Regions from separate parts of the Agrobacterium sp. 22-209-1 genome, predicted to be linked through region 4. Evidence: riboswitches for the same ligand, from Rfam matches in the RefSeq annotation. Region 4 holds a riboswitch; each other region holds the start of a gene.
The links. Region 4 has a riboswitch for cobalamin ahead of bluB (5,6-dimethylbenzimidazole synthase). Riboswitches for the same ligand answer to the same signal wherever they lie in the genome.
Positions count from the first base shown of each region.

Region 1: another riboswitch for cobalamin. It lies ahead of ACQZ48_RS13435 (DUF1636 family protein); the one in region 4 lies ahead of bluB (5,6-dimethylbenzimidazole synthase).
Region 2: another riboswitch for cobalamin. It lies ahead of nrdH (glutaredoxin-like protein NrdH); the one in region 4 lies ahead of bluB (5,6-dimethylbenzimidazole synthase).
Region 3: another riboswitch for cobalamin. It lies ahead of ACQZ48_RS01805 (ABC transporter substrate-binding protein); the one in region 4 lies ahead of bluB (5,6-dimethylbenzimidazole synthase).

Region 1 is NZ_JBNWCH010000005.1:86,006-90,213, forward strand. It holds gene ACQZ48_RS13425 (cobyric acid synthase) at 1-1,373, opposite strand, end outside; gene cobO (cob(I)yrinic acid a,c-diamide adenosyltransferase) at 1,375-1,992, opposite strand; cobalamin riboswitch at 2,126-2,340, shown strand; gene ACQZ48_RS13435 (DUF1636 family protein) at 2,461-2,886, shown strand; gene cobW (cobalamin biosynthesis protein CobW) at 2,883-3,920, shown strand; gene cobN (cobaltochelatase subunit CobN) at 3,923-4,208, shown strand, end outside.
Region 2 is NZ_JBNWCH010000007.1:233,615-237,822, forward strand. It holds gene nrdE (class 1b ribonucleoside-diphosphate reductase subunit alpha) at 1-1,652, opposite strand, end outside; gene nrdI (class Ib ribonucleoside-diphosphate reductase assembly flavoprotein NrdI) at 1,640-2,038, opposite strand; gene nrdH (glutaredoxin-like protein NrdH) at 2,051-2,272, opposite strand; cobalamin riboswitch at 2,529-2,752, opposite strand; gene ACQZ48_RS17225 (nucleoside triphosphate hydrolase) at 2,886-3,515, opposite strand; gene ACQZ48_RS17230 (ATP-binding cassette domain-containing protein) at 3,512-4,208, opposite strand, start outside.
Region 3 is NZ_JBNWCH010000001.1:404,532-408,739, forward strand. It holds gene ACQZ48_RS01795 (ABC transporter ATP-binding protein) at 1-508, opposite strand, end outside; gene ACQZ48_RS01800 (FecCD family ABC transporter permease) at 505-1,458, opposite strand; gene ACQZ48_RS01805 (ABC transporter substrate-binding protein) at 1,530-2,561, opposite strand; cobalamin riboswitch at 2,720-2,954, opposite strand; gene ACQZ48_RS01810 (GNAT family N-acetyltransferase) at 2,994-3,872, opposite strand; gene argE (acetylornithine deacetylase) at 4,076-4,208, shown strand, end outside.
Region 4 is NZ_JBNWCH010000009.1:158,037-162,244, forward strand. It holds gene ACQZ48_RS18910 (NAD+ synthase) at 1-280, shown strand, start outside; gene ACQZ48_RS18915 (glyoxalase superfamily protein) at 525-902, opposite strand; gene ACQZ48_RS18920 (TolB family protein) at 1,095-1,925, shown strand; cobalamin riboswitch at 1,996-2,178, shown strand; gene bluB (5,6-dimethylbenzimidazole synthase) at 2,275-2,991, shown strand; gene ACQZ48_RS18930 (DUF2865 domain-containing protein) at 3,189-4,208, opposite strand, start outside.

The DNA.
Region 1 (4,208 bases), on a different contig from region 4:
TCATCATAGTTCAGCTCCGTGCCCTGCCCGCCGAGACGTTCCAGCCACGCGCTCCGCTGGCTGTTATCCGCGAAGAGGCCGTGAATATAGGTGCCGAAGACGCGACCGTCGGGTGAAATGCTTCCATCGCTATGCCCGTCGATCGTCGAAAACGCCAGATTGCCCGCTGCTCCCGTGGTTTCCCCGACATGCATTTCGTAGCCGGATAAACCAATACCATCAAAGCTCACGCCTGTAACGGAAACCAGCCTTTTGTCGCCCGTCAAAACCGTGTCGACATCAAGCAGACCGAGCCCATCGACAGTTGCCGGCGATCCCTCGATGCCGTCAGGATCGGCAACGGTTTTTCCGAGCATCTGGTATCCGCCGCAAAGGCCGAGAACGTAGCCGCCGCGCCGCACATGCGCCTTTATATCGATGTCTAGGCCCGCATCTTTCAGCACGGCAAGATCGGCGATGGTGGCTTTCGATCCGCAAAGCAGCACCAGCCGGCAATCGGCCGGAATGGTTTCGCCCGGCCGCACGCGGATCAGTTCGACATCCGGTTCCATATCCAGCGGATCGAGATCGTCGAAATTGGAAATATGCGGCAGGATCGGCACAGCGATGCGGATCTTTGCGCCAGGCTTCTGTTGGGCCGGGCCGGAGAGCCCCAGCGCATCTTCCGCCGGCAGTTTGGCGGCATCTGAGAAATGTGGCAGAAGCCCGATAGAGGCCCAGCCGGTCTGTTCCGCAATTATCCGCATGCCGTCTGAAAACAGGGCCGGATCACCGCGAAAGCGATTGACGATGAAACCTTCGATCATCGCCGCGTCTTCAGCTTCGAGCACGGCTTTCGTGCCGACGAGGCTGGCGATGACGCCGCCCCGGTCGATATCGCCGATCAGGATCACAGGCGCGTCCGCAGCTCTGGCAAAACCCATATTGGCGATGTCATTGGTACGCAGGTTGATTTCGGAGGCGCTGCCCGCGCCTTCCACCAGCACCAGATCGGCCCGTTGTTTCAGGCGGTTGAAGCTCTCGAGCACGCGCGGCATCAGCCCGGCCTTCATGTGCTGATAATCGGCCGCCCTGGCATTGCCGGCGATCTTGCCCTGCACCACCACCTGTGCGCCGGTCTCGCTCTGCGGCTTCAGGAGCACCGGGTTCATGTGCACGGAAAGCGGCACGCCCGCCGCCCGTGCCTGCAGCGCCTGTGCGCGGCCGATCTCGCCGCCATCGGCGGTCACGGCCGCATTGTTTGACATGTTCTGCGGCTTGAACGGCATGACGGACAGGCCGCGCCGGGTGAAGGCACGGGCAAGGCCGGCCACCATCAGCGATTTACCGACATCCGAGCCGGTTCCCTGAAACATCAGCACGCGCGCAGTCATATCAGAATTCTATCCCTGCCTGCGCCTTTACGCCCGCCTTGAAGTGATGTTTCACGAGGGTCATTTCCGTCACCATATCGGCCGCGTCGATGAGCGGTTGCTTGGCGTTGCGGCCGGTAACGATGACGTGCAGATCGGGCCTTCGGCTGGACAGCGTTTCGACCACCTCCTCCAGTGGCAGGTAATCGTAACGGAGCGCGATGTTCAGCTCATCGAGGATCAGCAGGCCGACGGTCTCGTCGGCCATCAGGACCTTGGCTTCTTCCCAGGCCTTTGCCGCCGCCGCGACGTCGCGCTTCAAATCCTGCGTGTCCCACGTGAACCCTTCGCCCATGGTGCGCCACACCACCCTGTCGCCGAACAGATTCAGCGCCTGCTGTTCTCCCGTTGACCATGCACCCTTGATGAATTGCACCACGCCGACCCGCCGCCCAGTGCCGAGCATGCGCAGGGCAAGGCCGAAAGCGGCGGTGGATTTGCCCTTGCCCGGGCCGGTATTGATCATCAGCAGACCTTTTTCGATGGTCTTTTCCGCAACCTCGGCGTCCTGCACCGTTTTGCGGTTGACCATTTTCTGCCGGTGACGTTCGGCTTCGCTGTCGCTGATGTCGCGTGTCATCGCGTTTTCCTTTTCATCCAGCGGCGTGGGACCCGGTGCCCCGCCATTCGGAGCGGCGACTATACCCAATTTGCCGCACCCGGCAATGTGCGGGCCACAGGGTCGCGGCATTGACCCCCACGCCCGTTCAGCCTAAGGGTAACGGACTGACGGTCTTTTCCCGGCAACGGGAAAAGCTAAGAGGGAACACGGTTCCAACCCGATTACCGGGTCATTCCGTGGCTGCCCCCGCAACTGTAAGCGGTAAGCCCGCACCGTAAAGCCACTGGACGCCTTAACGGGTTCGGGAAGGCGGTGTCAGGATGTAAAGCCGCGAGCCAGGAGACCTGCCGTTTCAGGAAAAACGTCTGCCGGGCGGGGTGCTCCGGTCAGTCGGTTAGATCGAACACCCGGCTTGCGTCTGTCCGCATGCCGTATTCGGCATCCGCACCCCCGAGATTTTTTGTAAGGCGCGGGAAACGATACGGTTTGGATATTTCAGCGACATCTTCATGTGCAGGCGGAAACACGCAGAACGAAACAGCGTCCGGCGTGACCGTCTTCGTTTGCAGAAGCTGCCGCGATGAAACCGATCCCAATGCCGAACCGCGCCCCGGTTCACGTCTCGCCGATGCCGTCATCGCAAAGGCGCAGGAAACCGGTGTCACCGTTCGTTCCGTCAACTGCCTCGCCAATTGCAAGCGCGGGCTTAGCGCCGTGCTGCGCAGCGCCAATGGCTGGTCCTATGTCTTCGGCGGGCTGACGACCGGTGATGCGGAAGATTTGCTGACCGGTGCGCAGCTGCTGGCGGCCGCCCCCGACGGCCTGATGCCCTGGCGCGGCCGCCCCGAACCCTTAAAGCGCGGCATGGTGGCGCGCATTCCCCCATTCGATTTTACCGAGGAGAGATCATGAGCACCCTTCTGGACCGCGTTCCCTGCACCATCGTCACCGGCTTTCTGGGGGCTGGCAAAACCACGCTGCTGCGCGGCCTTCTCGAAAAGCTGGACGGCAAGCGGCTGGCGATCATCGTCAACGAGTTCGGCGATATCGGCATCGATGGCGAGATTCTCAAAGGTTGCGGTATTGAAAGCTGCCCGGAAGAAAACATCGTCGAACTGGCCAATGGCTGCATCTGCTGCACGGTGGCGGATGATTTCCAGCCCGCCATCGAACAGATTCTGAGCCGTCAGCCGAAGGTGGAGCATATCCTCATCGAGACCTCGGGCCTTGCCCTGCCGAAGCCCTTGGTGCAGGCTTTCCAATGGCCGGCGATCAAGAGCCGTGTGACGGTGGACGCCGTCGTAGCCGTAGTGGATGGCGCCGCCCTTGCCGAGGGTCAGGTGGCGCACGACATGGAAGCGCTCGCCACCCAACGGGCAAATGACGAGGCGCTCGATCACGATGACCCGGTCGAAGAGGTTTTCGAGGATCAGGTCGCCTGTGCCGATCTTATCGTGCTGACCAAGGCCGATCTGCTGGATGACGCCGGTCTGGACAAGGCCAAGGCGCATGTTCTCGAACATCTGCCGAAGGCGGCAAAGATCGTTGTGGCCTCCAATGGCGCCATCGACCCCGCCGTGCTGATCGGTCTTGGCCTTGCGGTGGAAGAGGATATCGAAAACCGCCGCACCCACCATGATGGCGAACTCGACCACGAGCATGACGATTTCGACAGCTTCGTCATCGATCTGCCGACTGTTACCGATCCGGAAGCGCTGGCGGCCCGTATCGCCAAGACGGCCGCTGCCGAAAATGTCCTGCGCATCAAGGGCTTCATCGAAATTGCCGCAAAGCCGATGCGCCTGCAGGTGCAGGCTGTCGGCAGCCGAGTCAACCATTATTACGACCGGCCCTGGGCTGCGGGTGAGGAACGCCGCAGCCGCCTCGTCGTCATCGGCGAAAAGGGCATCAACCGCGAAAAGATCGAACAGATGCTGGCCGCCTGACGATGCACATCCTCGCTACCACATCCTCGTCTCTGGACGATCTGATCGAGCCGGTTGATCTCAACCAGCCCCGGTCTGATGTGGTGATACTGTCTTTTTCGGCAAGCGATCTTGCCGGGCTGGAACAGGCCTGGCGGCGAACAGGGGGGGCGCTCCCCTCCCTGTCAGCCGCCAACCTCTCCGAGCTTCGGCATCCCATGTCGGTCGATCTCTGGGTCGAAAAGACGGCGGAACATGCCAAGGTTATTCTTATCCGGATTCTCGGCGGCGCGGAACGCTGGCGTTACG
Region 2 (4,208 bases), on a different contig from region 4:
TATTTGTCGAAATAGTCGCCCGAGGCATATTTGGAGTTCTCAAAGCCCTTGAAGCTCTGGCCCCTTTCCACGGCAAGGCGGTTACTGGCGCGGATGGCGTGATAGGTCACGGTGTAAAAATAGATATTGGTGAAATCGACGCCTTCTTCGGAACCATAGAAAATGCGCTCGCGCGCCAGATAACCGTGCAGGTTCATCTGGCCGAGGCCGATAGCGTGGCTCGCATCATTGCCCTTTTCCACCGAGGGAACGGAGGAAATGTGGCTCATATCCGATACCGCCGTCAGCGCCCGGATGGAGGTCTCGATGGTCTTGCCGAAATCGGCCGAATCCATTGCCGCAGCAATGTTGAGCGAGCCGAGATTGCAGGAAATATCCTTGCCCATTTGGCTATAGGAGAGATCGGCGTTGAACTCGCTCGCTTCGCTGACCTGCAGGATTTCCGAGCAGAGATTGCTCATGCTGATACGGCCGGCAATCGGATTGGCGCGGTTCACCGTATCTTCGAACATGATGTAGGGGTAACCGCTCTCGAACTGGATTTCGGCGATCACCTGGAAGAATTCGCGCGCCTTGATCTTCCTCTTACGGATGCGGCTGTCGGCTACCATTTCATGGTATTTTTCGGTGACCGAGATTTCGGTGAAAGGCACGCCATAGATCCGCTCCACATCATAGGGCGAAAACAGATACATATCCTCATTATTGCGGGCGAGTTCGAAGGTGATATCGGGGATCACCACGCCGAGCGACAGCGTCTTGATGCGGATTTTCTCGTCGGCATTTTCACGCTTGGTATCGAGGAAGCGCATGATATCCGGGTGGTGGGCGTGCAGATAGACCGCGCCGGCACCCTGGCGCGCGCCAAGCTGGTTGGCATAGGAAAAGCTGTCTTCCAGCAGCTTCATCACGGGAATGACGCCGGATGACTGGTTTTCGATCTGCTTGATCGGCGCGCCGGCCTCGCGAATATTGGTCAAGGACAGGGCCACGCCGCCGCCGCGCTTGGAAAGCTGCAACGCCGAATTGATGGAGCGGCCGATGCTTTCCATATTGTCTTCCACACGCAGCAGAAAACACGAGACCAGCTCGCCGCGGCTCTTCTTGCCGGCGTTGAGGAATGTTGGGGTTGCCGGCTGGAAGCGGCCGGAAATGATCTCATCGACCAGATTGCGGGCAAGCTGCTCATCACCGCGCGCAAGGGCCAGCGCCACCATGCAGACGCGATCCTCGTAACGCTCGAGGTAACGTTTTCCGTCGAAAGTCTTCAGCGTGTAGGAGGTATAATATTTGAACGCCCCAAGAAATGTCGGAAAGCGGAATTTCCGGGCATAGGCTTCGTCATAGAGGTCGCGAACGAAATTGAAGGAGTACTGGTCCAGTACCTCCTGCTCGTAATATCCTTCCGCCACCAGATAATCGAGCTTTTCCCTGAGATTATGGAAAAACACAGTGTTCTGGTTGACGTGCTGGAGAAAATATTGCCGGGCAGCCAGGCGATCCTTGTCGAGCTGGATTTTCCCGTTCTCGTCATAAAGGTTCAACATCGCGTTCAGCGCGTGGTAGTCCAGAGCCGCATCAACCGGTTTCTGGCTTGCGGCTACGGGCTGTTTGGCATCCTTGCGCAGCGCGCTTGAGGTCAGCGTGTCCAAAATCGTTCCAATCCATGTTTGACGTTGGCGACATCTTCTTCCGTGCCGAGAAGCTCGAAACGATAGAGAAACGGCACAGCGCATTTACGCGAGACGATATCTCCGGCGGATGCGAAAGCTGCGCCAAAATTCGTGTTGCCCGCCGCTATGACGCCGCGAATGAGATTTCGGTTGGAGGGCTCGTTCAAAAACCGGATGACCGGTTTCGGCACGGCCCCTTTTGTACCCCCACCCCCATAGGTGGGGGTGACGAGCACATAGGGCTCGGACACGTGGGGAACATCTTCCTCAACGCCAAGCGGCAGGCGAAACAATCGCCGTCCCAGTTTCAGAAGGAAACGATGGGTGTTTTCAGAACGGCTGGAATAATAGACGATCAGGCCCATCGCCCTGCCGCCTCAGCTGATCGCGCCGATCATATCCGGCCGGAAACCCGCCCAATGGCGTTCGCCGGCAACGACCACCGGAACCTGCATGTAACCGAGGCCACGAACATGATCGAGCGCGTCAGCATCTTCGGAAATATCGATGATCTCATAGGGAACGCCGATGCGGTCGAGGGCGCGGTAAGTGGCAGTGCATTGGACGCAGGCCGGCTTGCTGTAAACGGTGACGGTCATAATTTCCTCTCTCGAAGCCGGTTTCGGACACGGCTCAACATTGCCGATTGCAATCACAATCGGGCGGCGATGGATCTTTCATTAGGGTGGGCATGCGCAGCTTTTAGCCGCGTAAAATCACTGTCTACGCCGACGAGCGCAGCAACTCAAACAAATGCACTGGCATGACTTCACCCCGAAGCTTGTTCTGGAGGGGGCAGAAAAGGGCGCACGCAAATCATTTGCGTCAGACACCTTCCTCCGGACACCCCGCCCGTGGACGTTTGCGCTCAAGGCAGGTCTCCTGACTTGCGGGTCACAACATCTATTCCAGCCTTCCCGGTGCGCTAAGCTCCAGTGACCCAAATCGGAACGATGCTCGCCGCTTACAGTTGCGGGGGCAGTTTCGGCCTTGCTTCGCCCTGATGGCGTCACGCACCGAATTCCCGTCTTAGCTCCCAATCCTTGCGAATCGGAAGAACCTCGAACACCACATATAGTATATGAGGAATTTTTTGCGTCAATGAATAGACACAGGAAAGCCCTACCCTGTGGATCAAAAAGATTCAACACGTGGTTAACAACGGCTTAACAGCACATGCGTGCCGCCGCTCAAAGAGAGAAAAGCGTTAATCTATTCCCAGATATCGATGCGAATATCGGCGGGACGGGCGTTTTCGATCACCCTTTTTCCGTTGGGAAGATCGTTTTCGAACAGTTTGGCGTGGATTTGAGTGGCATCGAGGCCATAACCCTGCCATCTGTTGCGCAGTCTCTCTTCAAGCACCGCGACGGATGGACCCACAAAAATAGTGAGATCGAAGCTGCCGGCCAGTGTCGTCCAGGGCGCCTCGTTGAGCAGCAGATAATTGCCTTCGGCAAGGATCAGGCGCGTGTCCGGCGCAATCGCTCGGGCAGAGGCAATGGCGATTTCGCGGGAGCGGTCGAAAACCGGGACAAGAACTTCCTGGCCCCCCTTACGAACGGCGGAGACGATATCAAGGAAACCGCGCACGTCGAATGTTTCGGGCGCGCCCTTTCGCGGCAGCAGCCCCCGTTCTTCAAGAATGCCATTGTCCATATGGAAGCCGTCCATGGGCAGGACGGCGGCCGTTTCGCCTCGTGCGAGCAAAGCATCACAAAGCGCATCTGCCAGCGTGGATTTGCCGGCCCCAGGGGGACCGGCAATGGCGACGATAAAACGGGATTTACCTTCTGCCCGCCGAAGAACATCCTCGGCGATCGTTTCAAGCTTCAGCGTCATGCGGCAAGCGTTTCCTTCGGCGCTTCCTTGGCACCGGTCATGAAGGCGACGGCATCCGACATCGAATAGTCCTTCGGATTGATGACGCACAGGCGCTTGCCTAGCCGGTGGATATGGATGCGATCCGCGACCTCGAAGACATGCGGCATGTTATGCGAGATCAGGACGATCGGCAGGCCGCGGGAGCGCACGTCGAGGATAAGCTCCAGAACACGTCGGCTTTCCTTGACACCAAGTGCCGCCGTCGGTTCGTCGAGGATGACGACCTTGGAGCCAAAGGCTGCCGCACGCGCCACCGCCACACCCTGACGCTGACCGCCGGAAAGGGTTTCCACCGCCTGATTGATGTTCTGGATCGTCATCAGGCCGAGTTCCGACAGTTTCTCGCGGGCGAATTTTTCCATGGCCGGGCGGTCCAGCGCCCGGAACAAACTGCCCTGAATGCCGGATTTACGGATTTCCCGCCCGAGAAACATATTGTCGGCTATGGAAAGCGCCGGCGAAAGCGCGAGGTTCTGATAGACCGTCTCGATGCCGGCCTTTCGCGCCTCGATTGGCGAGCGGAACTGGACGGGCTGGCCTTCCAGTCTGATCTCCCCTTCATCGGGTGTCACGGCACCGGAAATCGCCTTGATGAGAGAGGATTTGCCGGCGCCGTTGTCGCCGATCACGGCCAGGATTTCTCCGGGATAG
Region 3 (4,208 bases), on a different contig from region 4:
CGAGATGGTTGGTCGGCTCGTCCAGAAGCAGGACATGCGGCTCCTGCGTCAACGCGCGGGCGATATGCAGGCGCTGCCGTTCGCCGCCGGAAAGATGGTGCCAGCTGCGCTCCGCCTTATCAGCCATATCCACATTGGCGAGTGCTGCGTCAACGATGGCGTCATCCTGCTGCGACCAGGCGGAAAGCGGCCCGAGGTAGGGCGTGCGTCCAAGCTCCACGGCCTGTCGTGCGGTGATGCGTTCGGTGGTTTCAGCCTGCTGCTCAACGAAGGCGAGCCGGCGGGCAAGGTCTCGCCGTCCCAGCGAGGCAAGCGGTTCATCTCCGAGCGTAACGTGACCCCGGCGCGGCTTGCGAATGCCTGCCAGCATGGAGAGCAGCGTGCTTTTGCCGGAACCGTTCGGTCCGATGACACCGAGAAACTCACCGGAACCGACATCGAGTGAAACGCCGCGCAAGATGTCTATATTGCCGGCGTGGAAATGCAGGTCGTGGGCGGACAGTTTCATGAACGCCCCCTCTTCTGCCCGAGGATGAAGGCAAAGGCGGGCGCGCCGACGAGCGCGGTGATGACGCCGATGGGCAGCACCTGGCCCGGAATGACGATGCGAGAGAGAATATCCGCGACGATCATGAAAACCGCGCCGGTCAGCGCCGTCACCGGCAGCAAGATACCATGGCGAACGCCGACGAAGATGCGCGCAGCATGCGGAATGACGAGGCCCACGAAGCCGATGGAGCCGACCAGCGACACCATCGCAGCCGTCATGATCGCCGAAACCGAGATCAGCACGGTATAGACCCAGCGCACCGGAATACCGAGCGAGGCTGCGGCCTGACCGCCGAATGCGAAGGCATCGAGCGCCCGCGCGTACCAGAGACAAACGATAAGGCCCGCAAGGCTGACCGGTAGCGCCAGCCAGACATCCGGCCAGCGCACGCCGGAAAGATTGCCGAGCAGCCAGAACATGATACCGCGCGCCTGTTCAGCATTGGCGGATTTGGTGACGATGAAGGAGGTCATGGCGTTGAACAGTTGCGAACCGGCAACGCCCGCCAGAATGATGGCGCTGTTGCCATGCCCCGCCTGCACGGCCAGAAGGCTGACCAGCGAAAAAGCGACAAAAGCGCCGATGAGCGCGCCCGCCGGCATCGTCAGAAAGCCCGCGCCGAAGCCCAGAAGTGCCACGGCGACGGCACCGGTGGAGGCACCGGCAGAAATTCCGAGAATGTAGGGATCGGCAAGCGGATTGCGTAAAAGAGATTGCAGCACTGCTCCGGCGAGCGCCAGCGACGCCCCGCAGCAGGCGGCAACAACGGCGCGGCTGAGGCGGTAACTCCAGACGATGCCTTCATCCAGCGGTTCAAGCGGATAACCCGCGTGGAAAACGCGGTTGGCAATCGTCTTTGCTACAACATCCAAAGGGATGGCAGTCTCGCCGATGGCCGCCCCGGCCATCAGCGCGACGAGCAGCAGGGCGAGCGCGGCAAATGCCAGCCCCGCCCTACCAAGATGGGTGGTGAGACGGTTCACTTGGCGAGGCCAGCGGCCGAAATCGCCTCGGCCAGCGTTTCAATACCTTCGATGGTTCGAATGGTCGGGTTCATCGCCTGCGCATCCATCTCGAACACATGACCTTCCTTGACGGCGGGCATGATGCTGGCCACGGGATCGGTGGCGAGGAACTTCAGCTTGACGGCAATATCATCGGCGGGGAAACGGCGGCGGTCCATCTTGCCGGCGACGATGATGGACGGATTGGCCTTGGCGATGGTTTCCCAGCCGACGGTCGGCCATTCTTCATCGCTTTCGATGACGTTCTTTAACCCCAGCGCGGACATGATGTAGCCGGGAGCACCATTGCGACCTGCGACATAGGGATCGATATCCAGCTCGGCGCTCGAGAACCAGAAGACGGCGGAAAGCTTGCCATTGGCTGAGGCGATCTTGGCACGGGCGGCTTCTTCACGCTTCTTCAGGTCGGCAACGACCTCTTCACCGCGGTCCTGCACGTCGAAGATTTTGGCGAGGTCGCGGACTTCCTGATAGATCAACTCCATGGTGAAGCCGGTGTTGCGTACACCATCACCACCGCCGGAATTGTCCTTGCCGACGCAATCGGCAGGCGAGGTATAGACGGGAATACCGAGTTCGGCGAATTGCGCCGGCGTTCCGACAACACCCTCGGGACCGATCTGCCACTGGAACTGCGTCGTGACAAGGTCCGGCTTCTTGCCGACGACCGCCTCGAAGCTCGGATCATTATCGGCCAGTCGCTCGACCTTGGCATTGGCCTCCTCGTAGCCCTTCAGAACCGGACCGATCCACAGCGCCGTGCCGACGACCTTGTCCGCAACGCCAAGCAGGTAAAGAACCTCTGTCGTGCTCTGGCCAACGGAAACGGTGCGGGTGGGCGCCTGCTTGAAGGTGATCTCCTGACCGCAGCTGTTGATTGTCAGGGGATAGGTGGTTTCGGCGGCATTGGCGCCGACCACAGGCAAAACCGAAAGCACGGTTGCCAGAAAGCCGGCGTGAACCGGCAGGCGTCTAGAATGAAACATGTGTTCTCCAGTCGAAAGTAAAACTTATTCCAGAGCAGCAGGCGTCAGAACGCGCAGCAACAGCGGGACGTCTTGTACGGAGAACGGTAATAGGACGCAAACGAAATGTTATGAAATAACATTACAAAATCCTCCTCCGGGCTTCCCCGCCCGTAACGATGGTTCATATTTTGACGGCAGGTCTCCTGGCTCACGGATTTGCGTCTCTCATCTGCCTTCCCGTATTCCGAAAAATACAGTGGCATGACGCCTTGAAGCGTCACGGGGATGAACGACAATCCGCTTACAGTTGCGGGGGCAGCCACGGCATTGGGCGAAAAAGATCGCCCGCACCATGTTCCCTATTAATCCCTTCGCCTTTCGGCTGCAGGAACCGTCGCTTTCTCACATAAGGGGCAAGAAGCGGGGCGTCAATTGCGATAGTGCCGCACCTCAGCACAAAGACGGGCCTGCCAGGGCGAAAATCATTGCGGAACCGCAGCCTGCCGGTTGCGGCGCGCCTTTCGACATGGTGGTGAGCGTTTCGATCACCACCAGCCCGGATTGCGCCAGGAAGTCGGTCAGAAGACCGCTGTCACGAACGGCATCAAGACGGACAAGCTGACCGTCCAAATCGGAAAAATGCCGCCTGACCAGCGCGATGGCCGCCGTCTCGTCGCCCGCAACGACCGGGCCGACAATATGGCCCCGCCCCGCTGCGCGTCGCAATGCAAATGCCTCAAGACGATCCGCCTCAAACAGGCCATAACCTTCGTCTTCCCGCAGGAGACGCTGCAGGACGCGCCGGCGCGAGACACCGAAAGCCGTCTCATCCAGATCCGCAACAGCGGACAAATGGTCCTCCGAAAGTGGCTTGATCCTCTGTTTTCTTCCGAGCGCCGGCATCTCGGGAAGGCAACGCGCCTTGCCCCGAAGGAGATGTACTTTTTCCGTCTCTCCGGCAAAACCCAGCCCGGCAAACAACCGCCTCGACTCGTCCGTGGCGTTGAGCCTCAGGGATATGGCAGGGAATTTCGCCAGAAGCCGCCGCACCAGCCATGGTGCCACGCCCTGCCCCTGAAGGCGCGGCGAAACGATGACCATGCCGAGCGTCGCAAAACCCTCATCATAGCGAAACAGCATCGCAGTTGCGACAGCGCGGTCGATTTCGTCAAGCGCGGCAAGACCGACGCCACATTGACGCAGGAAACACCATTCATTCGCGTGATATCGCCACCCGACAGCCATGGAGAGGGCGTGCAGATGATCGGCCTCCACATCGGCGATATCCACGGTTCGCAACTCGAAACTATCGACCTTGAGCAGCTCCATGACAAACGGCTCTCATTTCCTCCGGCGCGGAACCTTGATCCCGGCAACCCAGCCCACGACATCCGAAGATAGCCAGCCTTGCCGGCAGGAATTTTCCGAAAGCGCTGGAAGGACACAACAATCTACTGAAATCACCCCTATTTCAGCAGATAAACGCCGCAGGCCGCTCTAAGCTTTTCAACGTTGAAGCGACGGAGACAGCCATGAACGCAATCGACATTCTGGAGCGTCTTGTCGGCTTCCCATCGGTCGTCGGAACCGCCAATGGCGATATCGCCGGATGGATCGCCGATTATCTGGAAAGCCACGGCGCGAAAGTATCGCTGCTTGCCGGCC
Region 4 (4,208 bases):
GGCGCCCTCGGCCGAATTGCGCCCCAACCAGACCGACCAGGATTCGCTGCCGCCCTATCCGGTGCTGGATGACATTCTGGAATGCCTTGTGGAGAAGGAAATGTCGGTCGAGGAAATCCTGGCGCGCGGGCATGATATTGCGACCGTGCACCGGGTGGAGCATCTGCTTTACCTCGCCGAGTACAAGCGCCGGCAATCCGCTCCGGGTGTGAAGATTACCAAGAAGAATTTTGGGCGTGACCGGCGTTATCCGATTACCAACCGGTTTCGGGATCGGTAGTCGAAGGGGCGATGCGGGTAGGTTCGGCGGTGCCACCTGTTTCTTCTCCCCGCGGGGGAGAAGGTGGCCCTAAGGGTCGGATGAGGGGGCAACCCCTCCGTATATATTGACGCTCGCCCCCTCATCCCGCTGCCGCGGACTTCTCCCCGGCGGGGAGAAGAAACAAGTGGCATGCGCTCGGTCCAGAATAAGCCTACGTATTTGAACAGACGGCGCGAGGAAAACCCCGCGCCGCCCGATCACTTCAAATAACCTGCCCCACATCGATGCGGTTGCCGTCAGGGTCTTCAAAGACAAAGGCCCGGAGCCCATAATCCTTGTCCTGCAGGCCCTTGATAATGCGCAAGCCCTGGCTCTTGCAGAGCGCATGCAGCGCGTCCACATCGCTCACCATCATATGCGCCACATTGAAGGGTGCCGCTTTGTGGGTGGGCTGCAATGTCAGGTGCAGCTCGGCATTGCCCTGTTTGAGGATCATGAAGCCGACAGGGTTGCCGTTTTCGAAGGTCTTTTCGAAACCGAGCACGCCAACGTAAAAATCATGGGCCTTTTCGATGTTTTTGACAGGGAGCATTGCGGCGATCCGGCCGAAGCGGATGCTGTGATCGGCGATGGAATTCATCGCGGAACCTCGGATCTGGGAGAAACGGGGAGGGCCACGGACGGTGCCGGGGCGCTGGCGTTTTTTCCGGTTTGAATTTGCAGGACGGTGCCTGCCGCCCTAGGATCATAATCAAGGCCATGGTGGATGCAAACGGAATGTCTGCGTCACCAAGCGTTTTGAATGAGAACATGGACATGCCCGGGAGGCAGAATGCGCAGCTCCATCGAAATCTTCAACATCCGCACCCGCCAGATGCGGGTGGTGTGGCAGACGCCTGATCTCTTCGAAGCGCCGAACTGGTCGCCGGATGGACACTATCTGCTGCTGAACAGCGAAGGACTGCTGTATCGCCTGTCTCTTGCCGGTGATGTGTCGCCGGAAAAGGTCGATACCGGCTTTGCCACACTCTGCAACAACGACCACGGCATTTCGCCCGACGGTTCGCTCTACGCCATTTCCGACAAGGTGGAATTCGGCAAGAGCGCCATCTATCTGCTGCCTTCGGCGGGCGGCGCGCCGCGGCTGATGACGAAGAACCTGCCTTCCTACTGGCACGGCTGGTCGCCGGATGGGAAAGGTTTTGCCTATTGCGGCATTCGCGATCAGGTTTTCGATATCTATTCCATGGACATAGACAGCGGTGTCGAAACACGTCTCACCCATGGTGAGGGCCGCAATGACGGACCGGATTATTCGCCCGACGGCGAATGGATTTATTTCAATTCCAGCCGTACCGGGCTCATGCAGATCTGGCGGGTGCGTGTGGACGGCTCCGCCGTCGAGCGCATCACCGACAGCGCTTATGGCGACTGGTTCCCGCATCCGTCTCCGAAGGGCGACAAGGTGGTGTTCATTTCCTATGATGCCGATGTCTTCGACCATCCGCGCGATCTGGATGTGCGGGTGCGGCTGATGGATATGGATGGCGGCAATGTCGAAACGCTGTTCGACCTGTTCGGCGGGCAGGGCACGATGAACTCGCCCAATTGGTCACCTGATGGCGATGAGTTTGCGTATGTCAGGTATTTCCCGGTGGCATGATGACGGTAAGGTGCAGCAGGCCACATTGCCGCACCACCCGCAGGATACTTGCATTCGCAAGCTTTTTTGCCCATAGCTTCTCCCGTCAGGTGCCCGCCCTTGCGGCGGGAGAATCGGGAATCCGGTGAAAGACCGGAACGTGCCCAACGCTGTGAGGCGGATGCCCTTTTTCTCATGCCACTGAAGTTATTCGGGAAGGCGAAAGGGGCGGATGAAGCCTAGTCAGAAGACCGGCCTGACACGATAGACCGAACCGCGCGGACGGCGGCAGGTTGCTGAAAAAGCGCGTCGTCGCGGCGGAACCGGTATGGTTTCTGCATCGGCGCGCCCGCATTGTTGGGGATAAACGATGCCGACCGAACCGCCTGTCACAACGTCGCCCGACGTCAATCCATTCGATCACGCGCTTTCGCCCGCCCGCCCGTTTTCCCGGGAGGAGCGCGAGGCGATCTACCGCGCCATCGAGACGCGCCGTGATGTGCGCGACCAGTTCCTGCCGGACCCGCTGCCGGATGATCTCGTCGAGCGCCTTTTGAAGGCGGCGCATTCCGCACCTTCGGTCGGTTTCATGCAGCCATGGAATTTCACCCTCGTCACCGATGGCGCCGTGCGCCAGGCGGCCTTTGTGGCCTTCAGCCGCGCCAATGAGGAGGCGGCGGCGATGTTTACGGGCGAAAAGCAGGCGCTTTATCGCAGCCTGAAGCTTGAAGGCATCCGCAAGGCCCCGCTCAGCATCTGTGTCACCTGCGATCCGACACGCGGCGGCAAGGTGGTGCTGGGCCGCACCCACAATCTGCGCACGGACGTTTATTCCACCGTCTGTGCCATCCAGAACCTCTGGCTTGCCGCCCGTGCCGAAGGCATCGGTGTCGGCTGGGTCAGCATTTTCCATGACAGCGATATTCGCGCCATTCTCGATATACCCGAGCATATCGAAATCGTCGCATGGCTGTGTCTCGGCCGGGTCGACACGCTCTATACCGAGCCGGAACTGGCGGTGAAGGGCTGGCGGCAGCGCGTGCCGCTGGAGGAGCTGGTGTTTCGCAATCGCTGGGGTGGGCGGTAAGGGATGAGATGCGCATAGCGTCGCCTATCGTTTCTTCTCCCCGGATGGGGAGAAGGTGGCCCGAAGGGTCGGATGAGGGGGCCAGCTCTCCGAATATCGCCGACGTCGCCCCCTCATCCCGCTGCCGCGGACTTCTCCCCGGCGGGGAGAAGAAACAAGGGTCGCGCGCTCGCCCCATTACGCGCGCGCAAGAGATTTCACTGCTGCGGCTGAATGCCCTTCAGCGCCGGGTTCTTCAGATCGATCCGGCCTGTCTGGTCCGGCAGGAATTTGGGGCCGATGACGCGCACCCTGGTGTCGTTCGGATCGTAGTCGCGTTCGGGAACGGGCTGCTCAGGCGGTTTTGCGGCCTGTTGCTGTTCGGTGGGGGTCTGCGACTTGTCACTTTGGGATGATGGGATGGTGGTGATGCCGGAATAGGGCTTTTCGGCTTGCGGCCGGGCGGCCTCCTCCTGTTTTTGCATCTCCTCGTGATAGGCGGCCATATTGCAGGCGCAGCCGGGTGCTTTCACTGACGAATTGCGGTAGGCGAAGGCCGTGGGCAAATCCTTGTAGGGTTTGCCGGTTTCAGCGGAAACCATGTCTGATGTTTCCTGATCCGTCATGGAGTGGAAATAGAGTTCGGTCTCCGTCCCCGGACACATTTTCTCGCACTGCTCCGCCTGGGTGCGGAAATCGAGCGGTGAGGCGTTGGAGGCGATGGGGAAAAACGAGCCGTCGCAGGTGCGCACGCAGAGCGTGCGAAGTCCGCCCTCGGCGGCGGCGTTGGGATAGGGCGAAAGCCCCGCTTGTCCCGGCTCGTCGCCATTGTGTCGGAAGGCGTCGGGATAACGCGTCACATCCCGAGGCGGCGGCAATTGCGTTTCCGTTTGCGGTACGGTGTTGCAGCCATTGGCATCGAGGGCGGCGAGGATGCGCTGACGCCTGATGTCGCCGTCGTTGTCACGCGCGGCCGCCATGGCGTCGTCGCGGTCGCGGATGATCGCATCACGCTCGGCTTCAGCTTCCGCCAGCGCATCGCCAATCTCGGCGCAGAGACCGGCATTGGGATTGCCATAGACAATGACGCTGCCGGATGAGCAGCCATAGCTGCGCAGGTCGTTCCTGATCTTGCGGATGACGATGTTCTGGCGGGCAAGCGCATTGGCGTAACGCCGCACCTCGGCCGTATTGCCGATGACGCGCGGCGGCTCGCGCAACTGCCCATAAAGCGTATC